Dongshaea marina: one gene and its partner. The protein of the gene in region 1 interacts with the protein of each later gene in a pairwise test. Links are inferred from orthologs where the notes say so. Each region holds a gene or a part of one and is shown on either strand. Other genes may lie near its edges.

Evidence for each region. The genes of interacting proteins can lie anywhere in the genome.
Region 2: the proteins of DB847_RS13020 (region 1) and ptsN interact in binary tests that used the Escherichia coli proteins (3 or more experiments, as listed by UniProt). The link is inferred for Dongshaea marina from one-to-one orthologs.

What each region holds. Positions count from the first base shown.
Region 1 is NZ_CP028897.1:2,748,279-2,752,079, forward strand. Bases 82-3,309 are described here. They hold DB847_RS13020 (DUF4118 domain-containing protein), read right to left. Parts: upstream 2,910-3,309; coding sequence 282-2,909; downstream 82-281. Other genes in these bases: DB847_RS13015 (response regulator), read right to left, coding at 82-285; DB847_RS13025 (potassium-transporting ATPase subunit C), read right to left, coding at 2,909-3,309. Outside these bases: more of DB847_RS13015, read right to left, coding at 1-81; more of DB847_RS13025, read right to left, coding at 3,310-3,436. UniProt on the Escherichia coli protein: Member of the two-component regulatory system KdpD/KdpE involved in the regulation of the kdp operon. KdpD may function as a membrane-associated protein kinase that phosphorylates KdpE in response to environmental signals.
Region 2 is NZ_CP028897.1:378,227-381,482, reverse strand. What follows is about bases 323-3,005. They hold ptsN (PTS IIA-like nitrogen regulatory protein PtsN), read left to right. Parts: upstream 323-1,282; coding sequence 1,283-1,729; downstream 1,730-3,005. Other genes in these bases: DB847_RS01955 (HPr family phosphocarrier protein), read left to right, coding at 2,590-2,865; rapZ (RNase adapter RapZ), read left to right, coding at 1,737-2,609; hpf (ribosome hibernation promoting factor), read left to right, coding at 991-1,278; DB847_RS01975 (RNA polymerase factor sigma-54), read left to right, coding at 323-964. Outside these bases: more of DB847_RS01975, read left to right, coding at 1-322. UniProt on the Escherichia coli protein: Seems to have a role in regulating nitrogen assimilation.

The DNA.
Region 1 (3,801 bases):
GGCTCCGGCTTCCAATAGCCTTACCACTTCACTCTCCTGGCTGCGCGCCGAAACCACCAGCACAGGGATCTGGCTCCATTGACGCAATGTACTGAGCACCTCAAAACCATCCATATCCGGTAGCCCAAGATCCAGTAAAACTAACTCCGGGGCGTGCTGGGTACAGCACACCAGTGCCTGCTCTCCGGACTCTGCCTCCAGTACCTCATAGCCTTCGGCCCTGAGACTGATCCGCAGGAAAGTTCGGATCGCCTGCTCATCATCAACCACCAGAATCTTCATCATTCACTCTCCGCGCTGTTTTGATCCAAAGGAAGCTGGATCTGGATGCAGGTTGCATACCCCTCCTCTTCTGTACACGCCAGAGCCTTGATGGAGCCACCGTGGGCCTGAATCATTCCCTTGGCAATGGCCAAACCCAGGCCACTCCCTCCCGGACCCCGATCCCTCTTGCGTGTCGTAAAGAAGGGCTCAAAAATCTGCCAACGCAAATTGGGATCGATTCCAGGCCCCTGATCGTAGATTTCAATTTTCAATTTGTCTTTCAGTTTGCGAACGTTTATACCAATTCTGCCGTCAAGTTTTGTCCATTGGCAGGCATTATCCAGCACATTGAGCAAAGATTGCTCCAAAAGCGAGGCGTGAACATTCAAACGTGGGATCCCCTCATCCACATGGGTCACCAGTTCAAAAGGCTTTAACTCGGTCTCAAGACGCCCGATCACATTGGAGAGCAGTTGCTCTACCTCAACCGGCTGGCGATTGAGGGTCAACTCCCCCTGACCGATCCGGGTCATATCCAGAAGATGAGTCACATAGCGATGCAGACGTTTACCTTCGGTCGCAACCCCCTCGATGAGACTCAACTGTTCAGCCTGGCTCAGCTGTGTATGGTATCTGAGCCAGCTATCCGTGCTACCAATAAGGGTTGTCAGCGGCGTTCGTAGATCATGGGAGATTGAGGAGAGCAATACAGCTCTGAGCTGCTCAGTCTCACTCTTGAGACGCTCCTCCGCCAGAGCCTCTCTGAGCTCACTCTGGGAGAGGGCCTGACGCCACACCTCAAGCCAGGCATCCAGCTGATTGCGCCGCTGGCTCGATTGTAAGGATTCATCGCCGCGGATCCCCACCACCTGATGGACCTGTCCATCATTGAGTTTAAGCGGCAAAAATAACCAGTCACAGCTATTGAGGGTATTGGTAGAAAAGCCGGCAGCCTCACCGTTACTCAGACACCAGTTAGCGGCCGTTTGCTCCTTCACAGTCACCCCGGCTCCCGGAGAGGAGCGACTGATGGTGGTTAACCCTTGGTCAGGATCCTTACCCATCACCAACACATCCAGACCCAGGGCCTGGGAAAGCTGCCGGCCTCCCTCTTCGAGAAATTCATGGTGGGTCAACTGACCGGAAAGACGACGACTAAACTCCAACAGGCTGGTCGCAAAATGGTTGCTGCGTCTGAGATACAACACCTGCTTACGCAGTCGCGAAGCCAGGTGCCCGGTAAAGAGCGCAAACAACAAGAACACCAGAGCTGTGATGGTGTCGGAGCGGTGCTCTATAAAAAACTGAAAATAGGGCGCGGTGAAGAAGAAATTAAAACACAGAAATGCCACCACAGCGGCAAACAAAGTCGCCCGCACCCGGGTACGCACCGCCACCACCAGGACCCCGACCTGATACACCATCGACAAATCTGAGAGTGACAGCCAGTGGCTGAGCGGAAAGGCGATCACACTGGCAATAGCCATCACCACCAGTGCCTGCAAATAATCTTTGAGATCGCCGCGCTCATCGCGGCGCGCTCGACGCCTGCCAGGTTTAGGTGCCGGCACCAGGATGAGATTCCATCCCTCATCAACCCCTTGCAGCTGCTGCCCGATCCCCTTTCGCCACCAGCGGGCTGCGCGATTTGCAACCATAAGGGCCGTTACCTTGCGCCGCCTGGCAACTTCACGCACAGCCCGGGGACGATCGGAATCGTAGAGGATCTCCACATCGGCTCCGAGATCACGCGCCAGTTGTAAAGCCCCGGCAGCCTCTGAGGCCCGGGCCTCCTTACCAAAAGCCACCACAGACCAGGAGAGATGCCGCAGCCTTGCAAATTGATGTCCCCGTCGGATCATTGCCTCAGACTCTTCCAGGGATTCAATACATACCAACAGATGGGGTACGATCGCCGCCTGATTATCTCCCTTGGCAGTCCTCAGTAATTGGGTTTGGCGGTCGACACACTGAGCCGCCGTATGCAGGGCCAGTTCACGCAGCGCCGAGAGGTTCCCATGAGTAAAGAATGAGCTCATTGCGGCGCGCGCCTGATGAGGCACATACACCTTACCCGCCTCAAGCCTTCCCAGCAGCTCCCGAACCGGCAGATCCACCAATTTTATCTCGAAGGCAAGCTCCAACAGGGTATCCGGAACCTGCTCGCGTACATCCACCCCGGTCAGCTGTTTGACCGTGTCATGCAGGCTCGCCAGGTGCTGCACATTGAGGGTGGTAAACACATCAATTCCCGCCTTGAGCAGCTCTTCGACATCCTGGTAACGCTTTTGGTGACGACTGCCCGGCACATTGGTATGTGCCAGTTCATCAAGGAGCAGCAGATCCGGGCGGGCCTCCAGGGCCCCATCGAGAGAAAACTCAGCCAGTGACTTTCTGCGGTATTCATGGATGTCACAGGGAATGCGCTCCATTCCCCTGGCCAGAGCCGCGGTGTCCTGTCGTCCATGGGTTTCCACAACGCCGATCAACACCCGGCGACCGGCAGTAAGCTGCTCTTTAGCCGCTTGCAGCATGCTGTAGGTCTTGCCGACTCCGGGCGCTGCCCCCAAAAAGATGGTCAAACGCCCACGGCTACTCTCTTCAACCGTCGACAACAGGGCATCGGCTCTGGCTTCATCTCTCATTAATGGATTCCGCTTATCTTGTCTAACTCTTGATTCAGGCGCATCACATTAACATAGCGAGGCCCCAGCATCCCACCCTGAGCCTGTTTTTGTATCACAGACTCAAGCTCAAACTGCGACATGTGTCGCGCTCTGGCAACCCTTGGGATCTGGTAAACGGCCGCATCAAAGGGGAGATCCGGATCGACGCCACTCGCCGACACCGTCGCCAGCACCGCAGGCATCCCAGGCTTGGCGTGAGCGGCTTCAAATTGGCGGCGCGCTTCACTGGAGACCGCCAGATTCCCCCTGCCCCCATTATCCTGACCGGTCAGAGGACGCAGATGAAAATAACCTTTGCCTGAATAATCCTGGCCCAAAAGGTAGGAGCCACGGGCTTGACCCGAACCATCCAGGATCAGGCTGCCATTAGCCTGAGCCGGCCACACAAGCTGTGCGATTGCCATCACCACTCCGGGGTAGAACACCCCGGTGAGGACACTCATCATCACCAGTAACAGCAGGGATTCTTTAATACTCTTAATCATCAATCTCTCTCCTGACACTTCACTTCAATGCTCTTAGCCTATATAGAGTTCCAGTACCCAAAAATTGCCTGAAATATCGTTTTAGGTCCGTTGCCAGCATGGAGGCTGGCATCGAGCATACAGGGGTAAGTTGTTCCCAGAACAACGCACGCAAAGCATGGAGCTGAGCTGGGATGGAAGTTCATGGAAGAACTTCGTATTCACTGCGTGGCCTAAAAAGTTATTCAGGCACACGATTGTCAAATCTAAACGGCGTCCTAAGCCCAGCCCAGGGCGACCAGCAGCATATCCAGTAACTTGATCCCGATGAAGGGTGCAATGATCCCCCCAGCCCATAAATCACCAGGTTATGCCGTAAAAAACGG
Region 2 (3,256 bases), 2.4 Mb from region 1 along the record:
CCAGGAAGCGGTCAGCAGTCCCAATGAGGAAGAGCCGATCTCCATCGAGGAGATCATAACGGTCCTCAAGCGAATTCAGCACTTCGATCCCGTCGGAGTCGCGGCTCGCTCGGTTCAGGAGTGCCTGCAGATCCAGCTCAACAACTATGACTCTTCGACCCCCTGGCTGGAGCAAGCCAAACAGGTGGTCGAGCAGCACATGGATCTGCTGGGCCAAAGAGATTTTCGCCAGCTACAGCGCAAGATGCGCCTTAAGGAAGAGGAGCTGCGCGATGTCCTGGATCTGATCCAGCATCTTGAGCCCCGCCCCGGTAACCGGATCGTCTCCAGTGCATCGGCCTATGTGATTCCGGATGTCTCTGTGATCAAGCGCGGTGAGCGCTGGGTGGTAGAGCTTAATCCCGACGCTGTACCCAAACTAAGGGTCAACGAGCAGTATGCGGCCATGGTGCGATCTGCCAGTTCCCAGGCCGATAGCAAGTTTATTCGCTCTCACCTTCAGGATGCCAAATGGCTGATCAAAAGCCTGGAGAGCCGCAACGAAACCCTGCTCAAGGTCGCCCGCTGTATTGTGAACTATCAGCAGCAATTCTTTGAGCATGGGGAAGAGGCGATGAAACCCATGGTACTCAATGATGTGGCTGAGGCTGTCGAGATGCATGAGTCCACCATCTCCAGAGTGACCACCCAAAAATTTATGCATACCCCACGGGGTGTGTTTGAGCTTAAGTATTTTTTCTCCAGTCACGTCAGTACCGAGAGTGGCGGAGAATGTTCATCAACCGCAATTCGTGCATTGATCAAAAAACTGGTCGCTGCAGAAAATCCAGCCAAGCCGCTGAGTGATAGCAAAATTGCCAAGCTGCTGGCTGAACAAGAGATCAAGGTGGCAAGACGCACGATTGCCAAATATCGGGAATCTCTGGCGATACCACCTTCTAACCAACGAAAACGCCTGGTGTAAGCATCAGAAACAAAAGGAAGACGTTTATGCAGATTAATCTGACTGGTCACCACGTAGAAGTTACCCCTGCACTCAGGGACTATGTTGAAAACAAATTCACCAAGCTGGAGCGCCGCTTCGACCACATCAATCAGGTACATGTGGTTCTCAACGTAGAAAAACTCGATCAGATCGCTGAAGCCAATCTTCATGTTAATGGCGGCGAGATCTTTGCCAATGCCTGTCACCAGGACATGTATGCCGCTATTGATGGCCTGATCGATAAGCTGGATCGGCAGATCATCAAACACAAAGAGAAGATGTCTCACAAATAACATCATGAATCTTATTGAGCTACTCACACGGGACTGCACGCAAAGTGCTGTCCCGTGCCGCAGTAAAAAGCACGCTTTTGAAATCATCAGTGAGCTGGCGGCCGAGAATCTGGATCGTCCCGCTCTACCGATACTCGAAGCCCTGCTAAACCGGGAGAATATTGGTAGCACGGCGATTGGTCAGGGGATCGCCATTCCTCATGGCCGACTCGCCGATCTGGAGCAAGCGACCGCGGTGCTGATCACCTTGCAGGAGCCTCTGGATTTTGATGCTCTGGATGGTCAGCCTGTCGACCTGCTATTTGCCCTGCTGGTTCCTGAAGATCAATGTCAACTACACCTGAAAACCCTGTCACTCATCGCCAAGACTCTTAATCAAAGATCCTTTAGCCAGAAACTCAGAAACGCCAAAGATAGCGAGGAGCTTTATGAGCTCATCACTTCAGCGTGAGGCCATTATGAAACTAGTCACCGTCAGCGGTCGCTCCGGATCAGGAAAAACCGTTGCCCTGAGAGTTTTAGAAGATCTTGGGTACTACTGCGTCGATAACCTTCCCGTAGTCCTGCTGCCCGAGCTCCTCAATACCCTGCGGGGGAAATACCAACAGGTTGCCGTCAGTGTCGATGTCCGCAACATGCCAGCAGAGCCCGAGCAGCTGCTCACCGATCTGCAGACCATCCGCAGTGAACCTGGTATTGATGTGACCGGACTCTATCTGGATGCCACCGATGACAAGCTGGTCCAGCGCTTTAGTGAGACCCGCCGCTTACATCCCCTCTCAAGGGGTGATATGTCACTGGATGAGGCGATCATCGAAGAGAGCCGACTGCTGGCCCCTCTGGCCTCCAGTGCCGATCTTAGAATCGATACCAGTGCCCTGAGTATTCACCAGCTCAGTGAGCTGATCTGTGAGCGGATCCTCGGCAAGAAAGAGAAAGAGTTGATCCTGGTATTTGAGTCCTTTGGCTTTAAACACGGCATCCCCAATGATGCCGACTATGTGTTTGATGCCCGTTTTCTACCCAATCCCTACTGGATACCCGAGCTCAAACCCTACAGTGGTCAGGATGAGCCGGTGAAGCAGTACCTTGCCAGCCAGCCCGATGTGATGAAGTATATGCTGCAAATCCAAAATTTTTTGTGCAGCTGGCTGCCGCAGCTTGAGCGCAATAACCGCAGCTATGTCACAGTGGCGATCGGCTGTACCGGTGGGCGCCACCGCTCGGTATTCATCGCCGAATACCTGATGAATCGCTTTAAGCAGATGGGGAAAAATGTCCGGCTGCGCCATCGCACCATCGACAAGGTCAATGAAAAAGGTAAGCACTAGGGCCATCATCCGAAATCGCCTGGGTCTTCACGCCCGGGCCGCTATAAAACTGGTTGAATTGTGCGATCAGTTTGATGCAAAGATCACCCTGAGTAACGATCAGCAGTGTGTCGAGGCCAATACTGTGATGGGACTATTGATGCTGGAGCTCGCCCAGGGCCAGACACTGAAGATTACAGTGAAAGGCCCGGATGCAGACCAGGCCCTTGAGGCAATAAAAGCCCTGGTTGAAAGTGGCTTCGAAGAGCCGGAGTAATCTCAGCTGATCGGCTTGTTCCGATAGTCTGTGAGCCCCTTGCGCCACGCAGCAAGTCCGATCCTCTTCCATGAGGCTCCTTTGCAGCTCAACGATACCCATCCATGGGCATCCTCCCAGTTCGGCATCCTGCCTCTCGTTCCATTGCTAAGAGGCAATTCCACCCTGCTTCGCGCGCGTTGCTTTGGGAGCTACTTCCCTTTGTATGCTCGAAGCCAGCGGCTACCATCCTGGTAGCCTCTTCCAGTTCGCAGTCCATTGCTCTCGCTACGTTGCTAAGCAACTACGCCCATGCTAGCAACGAGCTAAATGACCCATAGATTATCCCGATTGGAGTGAGAGGAACTCTGATCACCTAATCATCGGGATTGGTATTACCCCCGATAAACCT